DNA from 4 places in the Aeribacillus pallidus genome. Region 3 is predicted to be linked to each of the others. Evidence: riboswitches for the same ligand, from Rfam matches in the RefSeq annotation. Region 3 holds a riboswitch; each other region holds the start of a gene.
What was found. A riboswitch is a leader RNA that binds a small molecule or an ion and turns the genes downstream of it on or off. The one in region 3 is predicted to bind S-adenosylmethionine.
Positions count from the first base shown of each region.

Region 1: it holds a riboswitch for S-adenosylmethionine, as region 3 does, so the genes downstream of both, ABES52_RS06620 (sugar ABC transporter substrate-binding protein) here and ABES52_RS13095 (methionine ABC transporter ATP-binding protein) in region 3, are expected to answer to the same signal.
Region 2: it holds a riboswitch for S-adenosylmethionine, as region 3 does, so the genes downstream of both, ABES52_RS11770 (ABC transporter permease) here and ABES52_RS13095 (methionine ABC transporter ATP-binding protein) in region 3, are expected to answer to the same signal.
Region 4: it holds a riboswitch for S-adenosylmethionine, as region 3 does, so the genes downstream of both, ABES52_RS15980 (Na+/H+ antiporter NhaC family protein) here and ABES52_RS13095 (methionine ABC transporter ATP-binding protein) in region 3, are expected to answer to the same signal.

Region 1 covers NZ_JBCNBW010000027.1:28,356-34,000, reverse strand. Annotated here, with positions in the region: gene ABES52_RS06635 (ferritin family protein) at 1-61, opposite strand, end outside; gene ABES52_RS06630 (ferritin-like domain-containing protein) at 171-644, opposite strand; gene ABES52_RS06625 (thioredoxin domain-containing protein) at 797-2,818, shown strand; SAM riboswitch class I at 2,875-3,039, shown strand; partial or broken gene ABES52_RS06620 (sugar ABC transporter substrate-binding protein) at 3,174-4,300, shown strand; gene ABES52_RS06615 (sugar ABC transporter ATP-binding protein) at 4,293-5,645, shown strand, end outside.
Region 2 covers NZ_JBCNBW010000052.1:47,246-52,890, forward strand. Annotated here, with positions in the region: gene ABES52_RS11745 (nuclease-related domain-containing protein) at 1-108, opposite strand, end outside; gene ABES52_RS11750 (endonuclease I family protein) at 197-1,144, opposite strand; gene ABES52_RS11755 (ABC transporter substrate-binding protein) at 1,321-2,253, opposite strand; gene ABES52_RS11760 (ABC transporter permease) at 2,282-3,022, opposite strand; gene ABES52_RS11765 (ABC transporter ATP-binding protein) at 2,991-4,004, opposite strand; gene ABES52_RS11770 (ABC transporter permease) at 4,028-4,693, opposite strand; SAM riboswitch class I at 4,857-4,962, opposite strand; partial or broken gene ABES52_RS11775 (transposase) at 5,367-5,645, shown strand, end outside.
Region 3 covers NZ_JBCNBW010000060.1:8,059-13,703, reverse strand. Annotated here, with positions in the region: gene gltB (glutamate synthase large subunit) at 1-2,204, opposite strand, end outside; gene gltC (glutamate biosynthesis transcriptional regulator GltC) at 2,333-3,235, shown strand; gene ABES52_RS13100 (hypothetical protein) at 3,326-3,505, opposite strand; SAM riboswitch class I at 3,745-3,853, shown strand; gene ABES52_RS13095 (methionine ABC transporter ATP-binding protein) at 3,972-4,985, shown strand; gene ABES52_RS13090 (methionine ABC transporter permease) at 4,975-5,640, shown strand.
Region 4 covers NZ_JBCNBW010000081.1:2,212-7,856, reverse strand. Annotated here, with positions in the region: gene ABES52_RS15990 (SIMPL domain-containing protein) at 1-488, shown strand, start outside; gene ABES52_RS15985 (GNAT family N-acetyltransferase) at 507-995, opposite strand; gene ABES52_RS15980 (Na+/H+ antiporter NhaC family protein) at 1,152-2,474, opposite strand; SAM riboswitch class I at 2,590-2,695, opposite strand; gene ABES52_RS15975 (hypothetical protein) at 3,108-3,830, opposite strand; gene ABES52_RS15970 (matrixin family metalloprotease) at 3,851-4,465, opposite strand; gene ABES52_RS15965 (DUF6612 family protein) at 4,695-5,537, opposite strand.

The sequences.
Region 1 (5,645 bases), on a different contig from region 3:
TTTGAATGACACCGTAAAAATTAGGATGGTTAACATATCTATATGGATGATAAAAGAACAAAGCGTTCACCCTTTCTAATCACATGAAATGATTTTTTTAAACTAAATAAGTATTTATTAAAAAATGAATTAGATTAAAGCTGTCCAATGAACGGGACTGTTCTGTAAAATTAGTCAATTGACAACTTAATAGGTTGAACCAACGTTTTCTCAATACCTAAGGCAATTTCGAGGTCTTTGGCGTGTTTTTGTTCAGTAACAACAATATCCCTGATTTTTTGTGCTGAGTCATACATCCCAAGCGCTTCAAATTGGTAGATTCGTTGCAAATAGCGGCTGATGGCATCGTATTTCCCCTGTAAGACTTGACGTAACATTTCTTTATGATCCATAGGTGTAGATACCGAGGCTACTTGTGTGGTTGGAATACCTCCAAGATACTGAATCAGCTCAGTTAAAACGTGAGCATGACCAATTTCGTCTTTTGAATGTTCTTCTAATTCTTCAGCAATTGAATAAAAAACAGTCCCTTTAAGCTTGCTGGTATGTTGGGCATATTGAATCCCAGCTGCATATTCCCATGCTAAATCGAGATTAAGTCCATGAATAATTTGTTCTAACGCTTTTTGATAATTCAAGTTCATTCACCCTTTCGATAATCCTCGATACATTTTATTCAATCTAGGCGAATGTGACACAAATGACGTCACGCATAACCGTTTGTTCCATTAGGAATGTTTGTAAATGGATATAAATGGTTTAAAATAAACCTATCAAGTAGAAAGGGGCTGAAATGATGAACGACAACCGTAAGCCTAATCGCCTAATCAATTCGAAATCCCCATACTTATTACAACATGCTTACAATCCTGTAGAGTGGTATGAGTGGGAACCCGAAGCATTCGAAAGGGCAAAAAGGGAAAATAAACCTATTTTTTTAAGTATTGGATATAGTACGTGTCATTGGTGCCACGTAATGGAAAGAGAATCGTTTGAAGACGAAGAGGTCGCTAATCTGCTAAATAAAAACTTTGTTTCTATAAAAGTCGACCGTGAAGAGCGACCGGATATTGATTCGCTTTACATGCGAGTATGCCAGATGATGACGGGGCAAGGTGGTTGGCCGCTGACGGTATTTTTAACACCTGACAAAAAACCGTTTTATGCCGGCACGTATTTTCCAAAGCATAGTAAGTACGGCAGGCCGGGAATGCTCGATTTACTACCGCAAATTGCAAACGCGTACAAAAGTAATCCGCAACGCATTGATAAAATTACTTCCCAACTAACAGAAGCCCTACAAGAACGACCAGAAGCCCAAACTTCAAAAGGAATACAAGAAACGCATGTTCATGAGGCGTACAATGGACTATTACGCCAATTTGATGCCATTTACGGTGGATTTGGTCAACCACCTAAATTTCCGTTGGCGCATCAACATTTGTTTTTGATGAGATATTATTATTGGACCGGAAACAATCAAGCGCTGCAAATGGTCACAAAGACGCTTGATGCAATGTTGGATGGGGGCATTTATGATCAGCTCGGATCAGGATTTGCTCGTTATTCCGTTGACGGGAAGTGGTTGGTGCCTCATTTTGAGAAAATGCTGTACGATCAAGCGTTAATGTTATTTGCTTTAACAGAAGCATATCAAATAACGAAGAATGAACGGTATAAACAAGTCATTAAAGAGGTAGTTTCGTTTATACAACGGGAAATGACCGATACTCAAGGAGCCTTTTATTCCGCCATTGACGCTGACAGCGAGGGAGAAGAAGGAACGTACTACATTTGGTCGAAACAAGAAGTCATCGACCTTTTGGGACCGAAAGAGGGCGAAGTGTTTTGTGACGTCTTTAATATGACGGAACAAGGGAACTTCGAAGGAAAAAATATATTAAACTTGATTCGCACTTCGTTAGAAAAATTAGCGTCTAATCATAACATTTCCATCGATCAAGTAGAGAAAATTATACAGCAAGGAAAAAAGACCTTATTCGAACGACGACAACAACGTGTGTATCCGCATGTGGATGATAAAGTCTTAACATCATGGAATGGTCTCATGATTGCAGCACTTGCCAAAGCTGGTGCCGCATTAAAAGAAGCCACTTTTCTCCAAATGGCAAACCGTGCGCTTCAATTCATTGAACAACACTTGTGGACCGAATCGGGCTTAAAGGCACGTTACCGCGATGGAGAAGTCAAATACCAAGCATATCTTGACGATTACGCCTTTTTATTGTGGGCGTATGTTGAATTATTCCAAGCTGAAGGTCAGTCAACCTACCTTCACCAAGCTCTTAAGTTGTATCGAGAGATGATGAACCGCTTTTGGGACCCGAATGGAGGCTTTTATTTTACTGATGAAAACGGAGAACAACTACTCGTCCGGGAAAAGCAATGGTACGATGGAGCGATTCCATCTGGAAATGGCATCGCATCGTATCAGTTATGGCGTTTATATAAGCTTACAAATGATGAGCAAATGTTCACCACGGTTAAACAATTGTTACAAGCAGCAGCTAACGAAGTCACCCACTATCCTTCCGGTTATTTATGTACCGTTCAAACGGCCATGGCTCTTAGTCATGGTGGCGAGGAAGTAGTTGTTTCGGGCAAAGACGAACGAAAAGACGAAGAACTTTTTCAGTGGTTGCGGACGAGCTTTCTTCCGTTTACTGTTTTTCAAAAACAAGAAGACGTATCAAAGCAGTGGACCGTTCAAATTTGCCAACAATTTGTTTGTCAACAACCTGTTCATACCGTTGAGGAAGTAAAAAAATATTTTATAAAAAATGAAAAAAATGATTGACACTTTCGCCCATTGAAGGTAATATCTTCATAAAAACTGCATAAGCGTGCTGAACACTCTTATCGAGAGTTGGCGGAGGGAATTGGCCCGATGAAGCCGCAGCAACCGACCGTAATACCGCTGTGAGGCGGGGCACCTAATTTTTAGGGGCCGTGTATATTACACGAAGGCACGGTGCTAAATCCAACAGGAGCATATGAAAAGTTCCTGGGAGATAAGAGGTTTGAAGAATGTGTCCTTCATGCCTCTTTCTTTCGGAAAGAGGCATTTTTATATTTTGAAAGGGGGGTTTGGGAAAAGAACAAAAGCTATGTACTTCTACATAAAAAATAAATAAAGGGAGAGAGTGTGAAGCATGAAAAACATTCAATGGAAATGGCTACTTGTCTTTATTAGTGTTATCTGGTTAGTAAGTGGTTGTACAAACGAACAAGATCAAGTGAGTGCACCAGTAGAAGAAGAGAAGACTTCTGAAACGAAGACAACGAAAACAAGTTCGTCAAGCGAAATCCCGGCAGTGTTTGATCGTCCAATCAAAATCGCGTCTGTCAATCAATTGTCGATCGGGACCTTTACTTCACAATATATTCAAGGGATTAAAGAGCAAGTGGAAGCATTTGGTGGAGAGGTGCAATTTTACAATGCCGATAACGATTTAACGAAAATGGCTTCGCTACTAGATACTGCCATCAACCAGGGAGCGGATGCCATTTTAATTGACCATGGTCGTGCCGACGCTTTGGAAGCAGGTGTAAAAAAGCGCTTGAAAAAGGAATTCCAGTGGTTGCATTTGACAATGATTTGAATCTTCCTGGAGTAACGGTTATTGACCAAGATGATTATAGTTTGGCGTGGAATTCCCTACGGACGTTAGCTCAAGACTTAAATGGGAAAGGAAATATCGTTTATATTTGGGTAGCTGGCTATACGCCAATGGAAAGACGGAATGTGATCTATGAGGCGTTTAAACAAAGATATCCGAATATTCAAGAAATTGCACGATTCGGTACGGCATCTGCCAATACAGCGTTAGATACGCAAGCCCAAATGGAAGCAATTTTACAACAGTATCCAAATAAAGGAGACATCGATGCGGTATTTGCGACATGGGATGAGTTTGCCAAAGGAGCCGTTAAAGCAATCCAACAAGCTGGACGTGATGAGATTAAAGTATACGGCATCGATTTAAGCGATGAAGATTTACAATTGATCCAGCAGCCGAATTCTCCATGGGTAGCAACTACGGCGACAGACCCATCCGAAATAGGACGTATTCAAGTGCGGTTTGCTTATCAAAAGTTAGCAGGGGAAGAAACACCAGATATTTTCTCCGTTACCCCTTACTTAGTGCACAGGAACCAACTGCCTGAACAAACAGTGACGATGAATGACTTACACCAATACATCCCTGGTTGGGGGCAAGCTGAAGTAGCTGTTTCACCATGGATGAAAGCGTTGGAGGAGCGCGTTAAAAATGAGTAAGCTAGAGGTTCTGCAAGTTTGTAAGTCCTTTAATGGAGTTCCGATTTTACAAAATATCAATTTTTCAGTTAAAAGAGGGGAAATTCATGCGCTCATTGGGGCAAATGGTGCAGGAAAAAGTACATTAATGAAAATTTTAGCTGGTGATTACGAAAAAGATGCCGGAGAACTATGGATTGACGGGAGAAAAGTGCACTTTACATCACCCGAAGACGCTTTACAACATGGCGTTGGGATGGTCGTTCAAGAAGTCGATACCGCGCTTGTCCCAACGCTTTCAGTCACAGAAAACGTCTTGCTTCCGTTTCTTACATCGGCTTCCATGCTAATTCGTCCTACTCAATGGAACAAACGAGCAGCCCAACATTTAGATGAAGTGGGTGCATCGATTCAGGTAACGAAACAAGTTTCTGAGTGTACGATATACGAAAAACAACTCATTTTATTGGCTCGAGCGGTGGCTCAACGAACAAACTATTTAATTTTAGATGAGCCGACCGCTCCGTTATCTTCTTATGAAACGGAGAAGTTGTTCGAAGTGATATCACACTTAAAGGAAAAAGGTGTTGGTATCATATTTATTTCCCATCGGTTAAACGAAGTGAAGCGATTAGCCGATCGGGTTACCATTTTACGAGATGGAACTGTTGTTCAAACAGCCTCTACCTCTCAGCTTTCAATAGAGGAAATGATTGAGAAAATGGTGGGGAAGGTAGTAGGCCATAAAAGAAAAACGAAAGAAAAGAAAAAAGAAGTACTTCTATCTATTGATGACCTTTTTGTACCGTCGACCAGTCAAACAGTTCAACTTTCGGTCCATCAAGGGGAAGTCGTCTGTGTAGTCGGGCTCATCGGAGCGGGGAAAAGCGAAACCGCTCGGGCAATTGTCGGAGCGGATCGGGCGGTCGGCTCCATTCAACTATACGGAAACACGTATACCTTTTCTTCACCAGCTGATGCCATTCGTGCTGGCATCTGTCTAGTCCCTGAAGAACGCAGAAAAGAAGGGATTTGGATTGATGAATCGGTCATCCAAAATTTATCGATCCCACAATTGGCTTATGAAAAGAAATGGGTTATCCCTACGTTAAAAGAAAAAGAGGCGATCACCATCATCGAAAAATTACGAATTAGGGCTGCTTCCTTGTACGAGCCATTACGATATTTGAGCGGAGGAAATCAACAAAAGGTCGCGATTGGTAAATGGTTATCCATTCCTGCATCCGTTTACGTATTTGATGAGCCGACGAAAGGAATCGATATCGGGTCAAAAGAAGAAGTGTTTCGCATCATCGAAGAATTAGCTCAAAATGGGAAAGGCATTCTTTATTTTACATCGGATGTG
Region 2 (5,645 bases), on a different contig from region 3:
TAGCTCTTTTTCAATCAGTTCCCGTTTCGGATGAGCTGCCGGAAGCCTTCGTAGCAAAGCTTCATATTTTTGGAGAATAAGAGGAATTTTACGTTCTTTTTTTATCAAAAGCATCACTCCCATCAAAATAGAAATATCTGTAAAAATTATCAACTATCTTTTCACCTTAGTCAACGCCTGTCGAATTTTTACCCACTCAGAAACAAATTTGATGTACTAAATCTGCAAAATCAATAAACGGGTTACGGTTTCCTTGAATGTGATAAATGGCTTGGTTGCGGTGTTTTTCATAAATGGTGATAGGGAATGCTTCATGCCATTGGATGAGTAAACGAAGATCGATTTGTTCTAAGAAGCTTTTTTTGATGGCCTTTGGGTAGCGTAAAAGAAAGTACAGCATCGCTCGAGCAGCGGCGCCTTTTCCGTGTTCAGGTTCGAAGCGTCCATCTATGACGATCCCACAATGATTGCGGATTTTTTCTGTTGGTAATTCGGGTTGATAAAAAGAAAAGTCAGCATAGGGGTAATTGGACCTTCTTGAATTGCAAGCAGGTTGACAGACAAATAAATGATGCAAATCACCTTTCATTGGTTCACGTGCATGAAACCAAGATTGGGGAACAATATGTTCTGTATTATACTTTAGTTCCCTATCAATAATTTTCATTTTTTTCAATAAGGTAGAGCCCTTCTTTTTCACTTGTTTTAAAAGGGATTGGAATTGGACATACCTTTTTTGATTCGTTAAAAAGTCTTCCTGAATGAGCTTTTGCGGATCCTCTTTTTCCCCAGAATAAATACTTTTCACCGATCCATCCGGTTGCAAATCGACCCACGTATATAAATAGCGGTCTTTACTGATGGAATAAGGTAATTGGTTTTTATGCGTTGTTTTGACTAGTTCATGAAAAAGGTGAAACAATTCCGTCGCAGATTTATTTGGATGGCTAACATCTTTATAATAGGTTTGAATGTCTTTTATATCACTTTCTTCATTATAATAATGGGTAGGATCTTGCCGAACTTTCTCTTGATTTTTTAATAAAAGAAGCGAAGTGCGAAGACGATCGTTCACTTGCCTTTCTTGTTGTTCGGAGAAAAATTTCACCACTAATTGTTGCAGTTGTCTCTCCTCATTTTCCATCAATGGAATGCCCCCTTAATTAAACAAACGTTTATTTAGATCTTGGATTAAACAAACGTTTATTTAGACCTTGTCTTAAATAATTATTTCGCCATTTAGGATTTATTTCCTTTTTATCATCGAGGATAAAAATCCCCCTGCTAATCAGCAGGGGGATTACATTAACACCAGAATCCTTATTTTGATTTAATAAATCCGTTTTGTAATAACCAGTTCTTTGCTACCTCTTCAACACTTTTCTTTTCGAAATCTACTTGATAGTTCAAATTTGTGATCGTTTCATCGTCTAATTTATCTACAATTGGTTTTAATTCTTTTTCAAGATTTGGATGTTGTTGTAATACATCTGCACGAGTTGTGACCATACCGTTATAAGCAGGAAAGAAGGTTTTATCATCTTTTAAGGCTTTTAAGTTATACGCTTTAATTCTTCCATCTGTTGAATAGGCAACTGCTACATCCACTTCACCATTGCTTAATGCTTGAATAGGTAAGCCTGTCTCCATTTTTTTCACATTCTTAGATCCAAATTTAAAACCATATTCTTTTTCAATTCCTTTTAAGCCATCAGGACGGCTCGCAAATTCAGCGTTTGTAGCAAATGTTAATTTTCCAGGATTTTGATTTACGTAAGCAGCTAAATCACTAATCGTTTCGATACCAAGTTCTTTTGCTTTTTCTTCTTTTAATAAAAGAGCGAATGTATTATTAAAAGCAGCAGGACTTAACCAAATAATGTCGTTCTTTTCTTTATCGATTTTTGCAAGTTTTTCGTATGCTTGTTTTGGATCTGAAATCGTGTCTTGCTTTAAATAAGTCACTAACGCTGTTCCGGTATAGTCCCAATAAAGATCAATTTGATCATTTTCTAGAGCCTTACGAGATAGTTGACCTCCCATTTGGCCAGCTTCTTCAATTTGATATCCTTTATCTTTTAAATATAGAGCTGTAATTTTTGATAAAATGTAAGATTCTGTATGATATTTTGTCCCTACAACAATGGTATCGTCTTTCTTGTCATCTCCTGACGCTGTTTCACTATTTTTGCATCCGGTTAAAACAAACAAAGCTAGTAAAAAAATAAAGACGAAATAAAGTAATTTTTTCATGACGAGTACCCTCCTAAAAAAATAAATTTTAATTGATTGCAGATTGTCTTAAGCGAACTCCTTTTGACGTAATGAACCTTTCTATAAGACGTAAACTAGAATCTGCAATGATTGCCATTAAAGTAACAGGAACGGCTCCTGAGAGAAGATATGTACTATCGAGCATTTCAATACCTGTAAAAATATAATCTCCTAATCCTCCACCACCGATTAAATACGCTAAGGCAGCATTTCCAATATTCAGTACAACTGCTGTCCTAATGCCACCCATCATAGTTGGTAGGGCATTTGGAATCTCAATTCGAAATAGAATTTGTGTTGGTGTTAGTCCCATACCTTTAGCTGAATCCAACAACTGGTTATCAATGGATTTAATGCCTTCTACGGTATTTCGTAAAATCGGTAAGAGGGAATACATAAATAATGCAATAACAGCAGAATACAGACCGATTCCTAAAACTAACATAATAAGTGCTAAAACAGCTATACTTGGTACAGCTTGCCCGATATTAGCAAGATTGAGAAAAGCCCATTCAAACTTTTTGAATCTTTCTCTTGTTATAAAAATGCCAACAGGAATTGAAGTGAAGATGGCAAGTGCCGATGAGAGTGTAACAAGTTTCAGATGTTCAGAAAAAAGAACTATGAATTCATCTGGATAATCAAAAATAAGCTGAAAGTTCCCACTTTGATAGGCCCAAATAAGAAAAATAAGTGAACACAATAAGCAAATAAACTTAAAAAGATTTGACAAGATTTTTTTCTTCATAGTTCACTTCCTTTCTAATCGGTTTATGAGTAAGGCTGTGTAAAAAATGTTTAATATCTTGGCTATGAACAATCCCAACAGGTTGTTGTCCATTTATAATGATCGCTTGTTCATTTGAATTAAAAAGTAATTTTGATAACGCTTCACGCAGGTTTGTGTCAATCGAGATGGTTTCAGAAATTAAATGGTTTTCTACTTGTCGAACATAGCCTTCTTTCATTAAATCGGCAATTGTATAAAGGCTAAGTTGTTTGAATGTACGATCTTTCCCAATGAAATTTGCCACGAACTCATTTTTAGGAGAGAGCAACAGACGACTTGGAGTATCATATTGTATTAATTGCCCATTATTTAAAATAGCAATATAATCACCCAGCTTTATTGCTTCATCAATATCATGACTGACAAACAAAATGGTTTTCTTTACTTGTTTTTGAATTTTTAAAAACTCATCTTGCAAGTGAGTACGTATGACAGGATCTAGTGCACTAAACGGTTCATCCATTAACATGACTGGTGGATCAGCTGCCATTGCTCGAGCAATACCAATTCGCTGCTGTTGCCCACCTGATAATTGGTGAGGATATCTTTTGCGATATTCATCGGGATCAAGTCCAATCAATTCCATTAATTCACTAAATCGTTTCTGTTTTTGTTTGCTGTTCCATCTTAATAAAGTAGGTACAATCATCACGTTTTGTTCAATCGTCATATTTGGGAATAAGCCGTGATGTTGAATCACATAACCGATTTTCCGGCGAAGTTCAATTTCATTAAAATGATGAATTTCTTTTCCGTTAATAAAAATCTCTCCTTTTGACAGAGAAACAAGCCGATTCACCATTCTGAGTAAAGTGGTTTTCCCACACCCTGATGGTCCTAGTAACACAACAATTTTTCCTCTAGGTACAGATAGGTTAATGTCTTTTAGAACTGTGACATGTTTGTTATATATTTTGGAAACATGTTTAAATTCGATCATTGTATGTACCTCCGATAACTGTTCTATTTATCTCGTAAATTCATAGGGGTAAATCGTTTTTGTAACCATCCAAGTAGGCTGTCGGCAATTAGTGATATGATACAAATCAATAAACTACCGGCAAGAATCATATCTGGATGAGTTCTGGATATTCCTTGATTAATAAGAACTCCTAATCCACCTGCTCCAACAAAGGCAGCAATTGCCCCGATTCCAATATTTAATACAACCGCTGTGCGAATACCTGCTAACATGATAGGAAGAGCGTTTGGAATTTCCACTTTTAAAAGCCGCTGTACTTTAGTCATTCCCAATCCAATAGCTGCGTCTCGAATATATGGATTCACATTTTTTATTGCAAGGTATGTATTACGAATAATAGGAAGCTGTGAATACAAAACTAATGCGATAATAGCTGGTAGAAACCCAATTCCTTGGTTAATCAAGGAGAGAATCGGCATCATTAATCCAAAAAGAGCAATGCTAGGAATGGTCATAATCATATTTGTAACTTGTAGGACTGTTTCTGCTAATTCTTCATTTGTTGTCAACATAACACCTATGGGGACACCAATTGCAATAGCAATAACTAAAGACAAACCAACAAGCTGAAAATGTTCCCAGGTTAACGAAATAATCTGTTGTTGATTAGCGAATATATAATCCCAAAATTGTATAACCCTTTCCATATAGCTCCTCCTTTAATCAAATTTATGGCTCTTGTTCTCCCTTTTGAAATCTGTTGTTAGATTCAGAGTGAAATAGTCTTTGTTAAAATAAAAAGCCTCTTTCTGGAAAATAGAAAGAGGCTGAGAATGATCCTTTACATACACAAAGAAGCATTGTCATCCTTTCCTATCTTCCAAGCGTATTGCTTGCTGGAATTGGCACAGTATTCTATACAGAATCTGTTGCCGAGGATTCATCGGGCCAGTCCCTCCACCTCTCTAGATAAGAAATTATGCTTATATATTTAGTTGGTTTTAAAAACAATCAATCTTGTTATTCACTTGAACAAATAATCAAATAAATATATGATTTTATAAATTTCGTAACAATTTGATAATATTTACAATATACATACTATTTCGTTTTTCTGTCAAGCCCATTTGGGGATCGTAACAGGTTGGATCCTCTTAATTAAACAAACGTTTATTTAAACCTCGGCTTAAACAAGTGCTAATTATTATTTCGCCTTTTATGATTTATTTCCTTTTTATCATCGAGGGTTATCGTCTTAATAAAAAATAAACCCTAGTTAGGCTTGCATAAAAACCCCCCCTGCTGTCTGATATGATCCCCTTATAGTAGACAGAAAAAAGAAAGCACATTAATCTGTCTACTATGGAGGGGATTTTTTCTATGGGGAAAATACGAAAAACATATGATGTAAAGTTTAAAAAGAAAGCTGTGGATCTATATAAAAAAGAGGGCATGGGCTACAAATCGGTGGCTAAAGAGTTAGGGATTGATCATACCATGGTACGTCGATGGGTAGAACACTATGACAAAGAAGGAATGAAAGGTCTGGAGGAAAAACGCGGGAAGGCAAAAGGTCCAGGAAAAGGAAGACCGAGAACTCGTCCAGAAGATCCTGAAACGAAAATCAAGCGTCTTGAAGCGGAAGTAGAAATGCTAAAA
Region 3 (5,645 bases):
TCAAAAATTTGGGCTCCCCGATAGCTTTGCACGGTGGAAATCCCCATTTTGGACATCACCTTCACGACCCCATCGGTTACCGCTTTTTTGTATTGGTAAACAGCCTTTTGATAAGAAAGTGAAAGGGTTCCTGTTTCGGTCATGTGTCGAATCGTTTCAAAAGCTAAATACGGATTAATCGCATCTGCCCCAAAACCGATTAATGCCGCAAAATGATGCACTTCTCGCGCTTCTCCGCATTCAACAATGATACTTACTTTTGTCCGCGTTCCTTGTCGAATTAAATATTGATGGAGCGCACTTACTGCAAGTAAAGGCGGAATCGCTACATGATGCGGACTGACCGCTCGATCGGATAGCACTAATAAAACAGCTCCTTGTTCAAACGCTGTATCCGCTTGTTTGAAAAGCTGTTCCAATGCTTCTTTTAAATCGGAAGTAAACAATGTTGGTAATATTGTTGAGCGAAATTCCGGATATGGATTTTCTTTTAAGCCCGCGAGTTCTTCATTGGAAAGAATCGGTGAATCCAAACGAATGCGGCGCGCAGCCGTTTCATCTGGATGAAGAAGATTTCCTTCTTTTCCAAGGAGCGTCATCGTAGAAGTCACGAGGTATTCGCGAATCGCATCAATCGGTGGATTCGTTACTTGGGCAAACAACTGTTTAAAGTAATTAAACAAACTTTGCGGACGATCAGACAAAACCGCAAGAGGTGTATCGTTCCCCATGGCACCGGTCGGATCTTTTCCATCTTTGATCATCGAAAGCATCATTTTTTCTACGTCTTCATACGTATAACCAAACGCTTTTTGTAATTGAACAAGGTTCGTTACCTTTTCTGTTACGGATGGGATATGGAAATCATCCAGCGTGACTAGTTGATTATTCACCCATTGGCGATACGGTTTTTCATTGGCCACCTCATGTTTGATTTCTTCATCGGAAATAATTCTTCCCTCTTCAAGGTCAATGAGAAGCATTTTTCCAGGACTTAACCGCTCTTTGTACAAAATATTTTCAGGTTCCACATCAATGACGCCTACTTCGGACGAAAAAATGATATAATCGTCTTTAGTAACATAATAACGAGCAGGTCTGAGGCCGTTGCGATCTAAAATCGCGCCAATTTGCTTACCATCTGTAAATGAAATCGCTGTTGGACCATCCCATGGCTCCATTAAACAACTGTGATATTCATAAAACGCTTTTTTGTCATCATCCATTTCACTGTCCCAAAACCATGGCTCAGGAATCAACATCATCGCGGCATGGGCTGGCTTTTTCCCTGCCAGTACCAAAAATTCAAATGCATTATCTAAAATGGATGAATCGCTTCCGTTCATGTCCAAAATCGGCTTGATTTTTTCTAAGTCATCACCAAAATATTCAGAAACAAATTGTTTTTCCCTCGCGTTCATCCAGTTAATATTTCCACGAAGTGTATTGATTTCACCATTATGGATTAAATAGCGATTCGGATGAGCTCGTTCCCAGCTTGGGAAGGTATTCGTACTAAAACGGGAGTGAACAAGCGCAAATGCCGATTGAAAGCGTTCATCTTGTAAATCTAGGTAAAACTCGTCTAATTGATCAGGTGTTAACAATCCTTTGTAGACGATGGTACGACTGGATAGACTGGCGAAATAAAATTCGTTCGACAATACCAGCTTTTCGGCAAGCTTTCGAATCACATACAACTTTCTTTCAAAAGATAGGTCGTCCGTTAGTTTGTCGTTGGCGCCAATAAACACTTGACGAATAAACGGTTTACTTTCTTTTGCTAATTTTCCGAGTTTTTCGACATTTACTGGTACAGTTCGCCATCCTAATACGATTTGTCCTTCTTTTTCGATAATTTCGTTGATTTTTTGTTCATAGGTTGTCCGTTCATCCTCGTTTTCTGGGAAAAAAATCATCCCAACCCCATATCGTCCCGCTTCTGGAAGATCGATATGAGTACACACATTATGAAAAAACTCGTGAGGAATTTGAACCATTATTCCTGCGCCATCCCCAGTTTCCGGGTCGCTTCCTTGTCCCCCACGATGTTCTAATTGCCGTAACATATGAATTCCTTTCTTCACGATATCCTGGGACGGCTTTCCTTTTAGATGAGCATATAACCCAATCCCACAAGCATCATGTTCAAACTCAGAACGGTAGAGACCTTGTGCTTTAGGTAATCCATACCGTTTCGTCATTTATCTCCCCCCATTCGTTTCACCGTTGCGCCTGTAATAATCATTTTAATTTTCAAAATTTATATAAACAATATATAATTCAGATTAAATCAATCTCATTTTGAGATGAATCGTAAGGAGTGTCCGTGATGGAACTAAGACAGCTCATTTATTTTGTGGAAGTAGCGAAAAGAGAACACGTTTCTGAAGCAGCCGATACACTCCACGTGGCCCAGTCCGCGATCAGTCGCCAGATTGCTAATTTAGAGGCCGAGTTAGGGGTCCAATTGTTTGAACGAGAAGGACGAAATGTCAAGCTAACACCAATTGGAAAGTATTTTTTACCCCATGCCGAAGCTGTGTTACGAGCAGTCGAAAACGCCAAGCAGCAAATTGAGGAATATTTAGATCCCGAACATGGGACGATTAAAATTGGATTTCCGTCCAGTTTAGCCAGTCATACGCTGCCAATGGTGATTTCCTCCTTTAAAGAAGAACATCCAAATGTCAAATTCCATTTACGTCAAGGATCGTATCATTTTTTAATCGAAGCGGTGAAAAATCGAGAGCTCGATTTAGCGTTTATTGGCCCCGTTCCAACGGATGAGAAAGAACTAAAAGGAGAAATTTTATTTATGGAGTCCTTTGCTGTACTATTGCCCCTTCACCATCACTTAGCCAAACGAGAGCGTTTAGCCTTAAATGAACTGCGCAATGAACCGTTCGTTACCTTTCCGAAAGGGTATGTACTCCATACCATCGTCATTAATGCTTGCCGACAAGCCGGTTTTTCTCCGATCATCTCCTCGGAAGGAGAAGATTTAGACGCAATCAAAGGACTGGTATCAGCTGGAATTGGGGTAACCCTTCTTCCAGAAAACACATTTTATGACACGATGCCTCGCTACACGGTCAAAATTCCGATTGACATGCCCCAAGTGAAACGAAATGTTGGGGTCATTTATTCTACTCGCCATAACCTCGCTCCGTCTGTTAAAGTGTTTTATGATTTTGTTAAACAATTTTTCTCAAGGTTGCAGCAGTATCAATAAAAAAATACACCCAACATAAAGGGACAGGTTGTACTGTCTCTTCTTAAAGGCTCTACCCTAAAATAACTGTGGATAACTTTTACTGTTATTTCATTCATCGGTGTTCCAATGGCAATTGGCATGAATGTCTGTTAAACGATACTGTTGATATTTATACATTCCGCTTGTGGCGGACGCTTTCCGCGGGCAAGCCGCAAGCCGCTTCCCTCGCTCAAATAAGGGTCTTGCCTGGCTTCTTGTTCCCGCTGGAGTCGCCGCCTTTCGCTTCATGTGTTTAACTTGCTAAAAATCAACTATGACATATAACATAGCCTTCTTAAAAGAAAGAAAAGATAAAAATAAATAGTTTTCTTTACCCGACTACCCCTTTTTTATTTCTCTTATTTATAAAAAAATTTTTCCTTTAAATCACAACCATGTAAGCGTTATCTTGAAAAGGAAATAAAAAACACTTATTGACAATGATTTACTTAGATATTAAGATTGATATCAAATTCAATACGAAAGACCGCTTATCAAGAGAGACCGAGGGAACAGGCCCGATGACGTCCGGCAACCTCCTGATCATAGGAACGGTGCCACATCCTGCAGAATGGCTTCCATTCTGAAAGATAAGTCGTGTACATAGATACCGATGCCTCTTTCTGAATGGAAGAGGCATTTTTTGTTATTTTCGTAGTTATATAAATTTTTTGATTGTTAAAACATCTCAAACCGAATAGGAGTGAGCAATTAGATGATTGCGATTAAAGACTTAGTAAAAGTGTATACGACCAAACATAAACAAGTCGTTGGTGTCGATCACGTTTCGTTAACCATCAACAAAGGAGAAATCTTTGGCATCGTTGGCTATAGCGGTGCAGGAAAAAGTACCCTATTGCGCTGCATAAACCTTTTAGAACGGCCGACGTCGGGAAATGTCATCATCGATGGAGTCGATTTAACGTCTTTAAATGAAAAGGAATTGCGTCAAGCCCGATTAAAAATAGGGATGATTTTTCAGCATTTCCATCTTGTTAGCTCGAAAACAGTATTCGAAAATATCGCCTTTGCCTTAAAAGCGGCGAAAAAATCAAAAAGTGAAATTGAAAAAAGAGTAACGGAACTGTTGGAGATGGTTGGTCTTCTGGATAAACGAGATGCCTATCCTTCCCAATTAAGTGGTGGACAAAAACAGCGTGTCGGTATTGCCCGAGCTTTAGCCAATGAACCATCTGTTCTTTTATGCGATGAAGCCACATCAGCCCTTGATCCAAGTACGACCAAGTCGATTTTGTCCTTGTTAAAAAAGATTAATCGAGAACTTGGCATTACAATCGTGTTAATTACCCATGAGATGGAAGTCGTGAAAGATATTTGCGACCGGATTGCTGTGATGCAGGATGGAAAAGTCATTGAATTAGGCACCGTTTATGAAATTTTCACCAATCCGAAAGAAGAATTAACCAAATCGTTTATCGAAAGTGTGATTCAATTTGACCTTCCGGAACACCTGTTACAAAAACAGACTGGAACGATTGTCAAAATACAGTTTAAAGGGGAGATCGCGGAACAGGCCGTTGTTTCGGATATGCTGCAAACATTTAAGGTGAGAGGAAATATTTTGCACGGGAAAATTGAGTACATTCAAGACTTACCATTAGGGATTTTTATTATGGAACTAACCGGCGATCCTCAAGAAGTTCAAAAAGCCATTGAATATATTTCTCATCGAACAAGTGGATTGGAGGTGATTGGAAGTGCTGCTTGATTCATTGCTAAACTTACTACCTGAATTAAACAAAGCGTTTTTAGAAACTCTTTATATGGTAGCCATTTCTCTTTCCATCGCCTGTTTACTAGGTCTACCATTAGGAATTTTGTTATTTGTCACCGACAGGGGGCTGTTTTTAGAAAATAAGACCATCCAATCAACCCTCGGATTTGTCGTCAATATGGTTCGTTCCATTCCGTTTGTTATTTTACTAGTGGGCCTTTTACCATTAACGAAACTCATCGCCGGAACCACGATTGGACCGACGGCTGCTTCTGTTTCCTTGTCCGTCGCAGCGATTCCGTTTTTTGCGAGAATCGTAGAAACGTCGTTGCGGGAAATTGATAAAGGCGTTATTGAAGCAGCGGTTGCGGTTGGGGCGACGCCATGGATGATTATAAAAGATGTACTCCTACCTGAAGCCCGTCCTGGAATTATGCATGGCCTTACCATTACCACGATCAGTTTAGTAGGATATTCTGCTATGGCTGGTATTGTAGGTGGTGGAGGAATTGGAGACTTAGCCATCCGCTTCGGGTATTACCGCTACGATAATACCGTAATGATTACGACAATTGTCATATTAATTTGTCTTGTTCAACTCATTCAGTTTCTTGGCGACCATATCGCTCGTCTAGTAGATAAGCGATAATAACG
Region 4 (5,645 bases), on a different contig from region 3:
ATCAAGTCATCACATCGATCGTCAATCTTGGAGTCCCTCGTGACGACATCCAAACGTCTCAGTACCGTATCACTCCACAATACGATTATGTGGATGGGAAACGGATTTTCCGCGGATATGAAGTCGTCAACCTCGTCGAAGTCACCGTCGACGATTTAACGATGGTAGGGACGATCCTTGATACCGCCGTCCAGCATGGTGCAAATCAAATCGGCAATATTCAATTTCTCGTTTCCCAACCGGAACAGTACTATCAACAAGCGCTCATACAAGCAGTTCATCAGTCATTCAAAAAAGCTCGAGCGATTGTTTCCGCCATTCGAGTCACGTTAGATGAGACACCCATTTCCATCACTGAGCTGACAGAAGATCGTCCCCTAACACTCGTCAAAGCAGCCACTTACGATACCTATGAAGAAATCACGCCCATTTCACCAGGTACGCTCGACATTACGGCAAAAGTAAAAAGTGAATTTAAGTACTATTAAAAAGAGCTGCTGTATTGGTCAGCTCTTTTTTTCATTTACCTTAAGCACCATTCGAATCGTTTGCAATTGATGCCCGGCAAAATCTTCGGTAAATTCTTTGACCAATTGAAATCCTTTTGCTTCATAAAATGTTCGGCCAATTCGATTTTGCTTTTCAACGTTCACCCATACCTCTTTTACATCAAGTAGTTCTTGTAATCCTCGATTTAATAAAGCCGTTCCGATTCCTTGTCCTTGGTATGCTGGTAACAAATAAATCGCCCCGAGCTCGACTTTTCCATCGGTGACAGGAGAAAAGTTCGCATAACCGACAACCTCCCCATCTTTTTCCGCCACCCAAAGATGGGAATGTTGTAATCTTCGCACCATTTGCTCATCAGAATACGCGTTATGTAAAAAATCATCCTGCACGTGTTTTGGAATGATCCCTGCATAAGTAGCATGCCAACTTTCTCTAGCTACATGCTGTACAGCCGGGATATCTCTTTGTGTCATACGGCGAATCATTTATTAACCTCCTAACTTTTGGAAGTTTAATAAGATTATATAAAATTCCTGTTTATTAGACAATTGATTTGTTTAGAAGTACGTTCGTTCCCCATTCAGACAGGTTAAAAAAAGACTAACCTCCCTACTTAAAGGAAGATTAGTCCTTGCTACACATTAGTTATTTAAATATACCTCTTTCGTGGATTGTACGGGTTTCGCCTTTACAGAAGGAAAATTAAATACAATCGCTAAAGCACCGCAAAGAGCGATTAACATCGGATAGAACGAAAACGGAATAATTTCAAGCGGTGATAACGACGCCATTTGCGCAGCAACTAACAACTGTGCGCCGTATGGAATGATTCCTTGAATGGCACAAGAAAAAATGTCTAAAATACTTGCCGATTTTCGGGCATCAATGTCGTATTGATCTGCAATTTGTTTTGCTAGCGGACCCGCTACAATGATAGAAATCGTGTTGTTGGCTGTCGCGAAATTGGTCGCACTCACCAAACCAGCGATACTAAATTGAGCTCCTTTTGGCGAACGGACATTTTTAGACACCAGGTTGAGTAAAAATTGAATGCCACCGTTATGTTTAATGATTTCTACGATACCACCAATCAACATCGTTAAAATAACGATTTCCGCCATGCCGTTTAATCCTTCAGCCACTTTGCCTACAAAAGTTGACAATGTATAACTACCATCGACCAAGCCAATTGCTCCAGCAAGAACGATCCCACCGGCTAACACCGCGATGACGTTCACACCTGCAATCGCAGCAATCAGCACACCTACATATGGTAACACTTTAACCCATTGGAATTCACCGATGGTCACTTGTACTTCTTGACTGCTTGTGACAAAAATGAAAAGTAAAATCGTCACAATAGCTGCTGGTAACACAATAAAAAAGTTTGTTTTAAACTTGTCTTTCATTTTCGTTTGTTGCGAACGAACGGCAGCAATTGTTGTATCGGAAATAATGGACAAGTTATCACCAAACATGGCACCACCTACAACCGCTGCCATCGCAACGGATAACGAAATCCCGGTTTGCTCCCCTATACCGACGCCAATCGGTGCAAGGGCAGCAATCGTTCCCATCGATGTCCCCATCGATAACGAAATAAAGGCCGCTATTACAAACAATCCAGCGATGATAATATTTTGAGGCAATACTGATAATGCTAAATTAACCGTTGATTCCACAGCCCCCATTCCTTTAGCCGTCGCAGAAAAAGCCCCGGCTAATAAGAAAATCAACACCATAATCATAATATCCGGGTGTCCAGCTCCCTTGGCAAAACGCTCAACTTTGACACCAAACGATTCTTTTCGGTTCATCACTAACGCCACAGCACTAGCAAGTAAAGCCGCTACTAACACCGGCAATTGATAAAAATCTCCAGTCATTACTCCTGAACCAATGAACAATGATAAAAACACCACTAACGGGAATAACGCCAACACACTTCCTTGCTTCTTTTCCAACTTGTTCACTCCTATCTTGTATGTCTCAAATGTAAGTGTTCGGCCAATATAGGTATGAAAAAAGCCCCTTCTTTTTAATAAGAAGAGGCCTTATGTTTATACATAAGTAACACTCTTCTTATCTTTCAAGCATCCGCTTGCTGGATTTGGCACAGCACTCAATAAATGAGTCCGCTGCCGAGACTTCTTCGGGCCAGTCCCTCCATCTCTCTTGATAAGAAGACTTACACTACCACTATTCAACTTACACTTTTATTACTTTAATACGATTAAGTAGAGAAGTCAAATATTTTTTTCGTGTTTTCATAGAAAATTCAATCGGTCCAAATAATGTACTTTATATAACAAAAGGCTGTTTTATTTTTAAAGGCGGCGACTCCAGCGGGAACAAGAAGCCGCAAGGACCCTTACTTGAGCGTAGCGAGGGAAGCGGCCTGCGGCTTCCCCGCGGAAAGCGTCCGCTACAAGCGTAATATATAAATATCAATAGTATCGTTTAACAGACATTCATGCCAATTGCCATTGGCACATCGATGAATAAAATAACAGCAAAAGTTATCCACAGTTATTTTAGGATAGAGCCTAACAAAAAAAATCCACCTCATTACGGTGGAATTATTACTCATTAAAGTGTTACTTATCTTTTTCTTTCAATAATTTCTTTATTTTTTCATCAACATCAAGTTCATCCATCTCTAACGATAAATAGTTATCCATACTGTCAGGAACATATCTAGCAGCCTTGCCGTTTTTGATGTTAAATTTTCCTTGATGAGCTCCTAAAATACCATAATGTTCTTCTTCCAATAACGGAAAATCAGATTTCACACCAAACAATAACACCTTATCATTTTTTTCCATATTGGGTACACCATTAAAAACAACCTTCACCTTTTCTTTTAATTTTTCTTTTGGATAATCTTTAAATTTTTTCCCAACACCTGCTGCTTCTTTTGTAATCATTCCACCAGGTTCAATAAACGTAAGCTCTTGTCCTGCTTTTACATCTCCAGTATATACTTTTGAAACTTTTACATTTACTTTCGTAAATACGACACGATCTTCCCCAACTTCATGATGAACAGAGCTTGTTTCTAAAACCTTTCCTTCAATAATGACTGTTGCATCTTCCATAAGTTCCTCGACATTGTTATATATCTTCTCAAAATCCACTTCTGTCACGACTTCTTCGATCCTTTCATTTCTTGTTACTTCCTCTAGTCTATTTTCCTCTACCGCTACCGATTTGGCAGAAACGGTTAGGGATTCATTTTGGATGTTAAAATGACTTTCATTTATATAAAAAGTTGTTCCTAAAATGATAAAGGCAATCACACCGAAGAGCGTTTTTTTCATATTTCCACTTCCTTTCCAAATTAGTACAGATAATTAATGCCATGGAGATCATCAGCTTGTGAATTGCTTACTTTTCTACCATAACCTAGTTGACACATGATAGCATATGGATTTGAGTTGTTGTGAGCTAATCCAAAAGCATGCCCCATTTCATGAGCAATAGTTCCTTTCCTATCTGTACTATTTAGATTATTAAAGTTAGGATTATTTAATTTAATTTTGTTCCAGCCCCAATTTTCTTGATAAGGGTCTAACTTCGTATCATATTTCCAAAATTCAGTTTCTCCTAACACTCCCATATAACTCGGGTAATAACTTCCTGCGTAAATATCCATAACACTTTGAGACATGGTAGTTGTTTTACGATATGAAATTGGGGTGGTAATTCCGACACGCTCCGTTGTATAAATCCATTCATTCATCGCTTGGTCAATTAAACTTTCATAACTACTTGCCGATGAAGTGATATAATAATACCTTTTATTGTTACCGTAGTTTCCAACCCCTCCATTTAAAACATGATCGTTGTAAGTATTGTAAGCAGATGCACTACTTGGAAGGAAAAGGGTAAATGAAGTACCTAGTAGTGTAATGAATGCAACCATTCTACCTACGTATGTACGGAACATCCGCATGAAATCGCCTCCCACCTTCTATATTTTTTCAAAATAGTAAATATTTAATATAAATTAAGTTTATAATATATTAAATTTTAGTCAATAATAAATACAGAATTTTCTAAAATATTTTATGCGACTTTGATCAATTCATTGAATAAATTTTTTTACCAATTAATCCATCCCTTCAGTTCCATTAAATAATTACAAAAAAGAGGCCGGCCAGTAGCCAACCTCTTTTATATCGTTACATCGCACTTCCGTCCATCTCGATTGCTTGCTCAATGGCTTCTTGAGGTACAACAATGGATTCAATTTCGTTATATTGGTTGTATTTTGTTGTCATGTCCATTTTCATATCGACCGGCATCTCTCCATCATTGATCGTTAAGGACATCGACATTTCTAATTGACTAACTAAAAATGTATTTTTATCAACCATCACTTTATAAGATAAACTTTGAATGTTCATGGCTTCTAATGCTTGTTCGGAATCGTGTGTTATCATCATGTCGCCGTTTAAACTATTCATTTTTTCTAGAATGAATTTTTTCACCGTATCATTGGAACTATCAATCGTGATGATATATTGTCCTTCTTGTTCTTTTAGATCAATATAATCAGAGACAGCTTTTAATTCTTCAATTTCTTGAGATGGATCGTATCCTTGAAGTTGTGCTTTTATATCTTCAGGAAGCTCTTCTGTATCAAACGTCATTTTAGCCCACATGCCTCCTAAATCCATGTAGACCGCTTCCCCATCAAAGTACGAATCGACGGCAAATTCCTCTCCTTCCAAAGCAGTTGTTGTTGTCGTATGTCCCATGAACGGATCGACCGTATATCTTCCTTCCATTTGCATCGGCATGGACATTTGTTCACCATCTATATTCATGTCAATATTCGCATCAATATTCATCGCATAACTTTTTACATCTGCCATCTCTTCTGTTGACTTCATTAGTATGTCTTCAGCTGTCAGTTTTCCCCCTGTACTTCCATCTTCTTTGTTCGCTACTTTTTCTTGTCCGCAAGCCACAAGTAATATCGCGAACAGGCTTGCCATCAATAATACGTGTAGTTTTTTCAATATGGTTCCCCCTAACTTCCTATTCTCTACGTTTTTTAGAAAAACGCATGATCTTAACTATTTTTCTATAACATATACTTTTTTTCAATGCTAAAAAAATAAAAACAG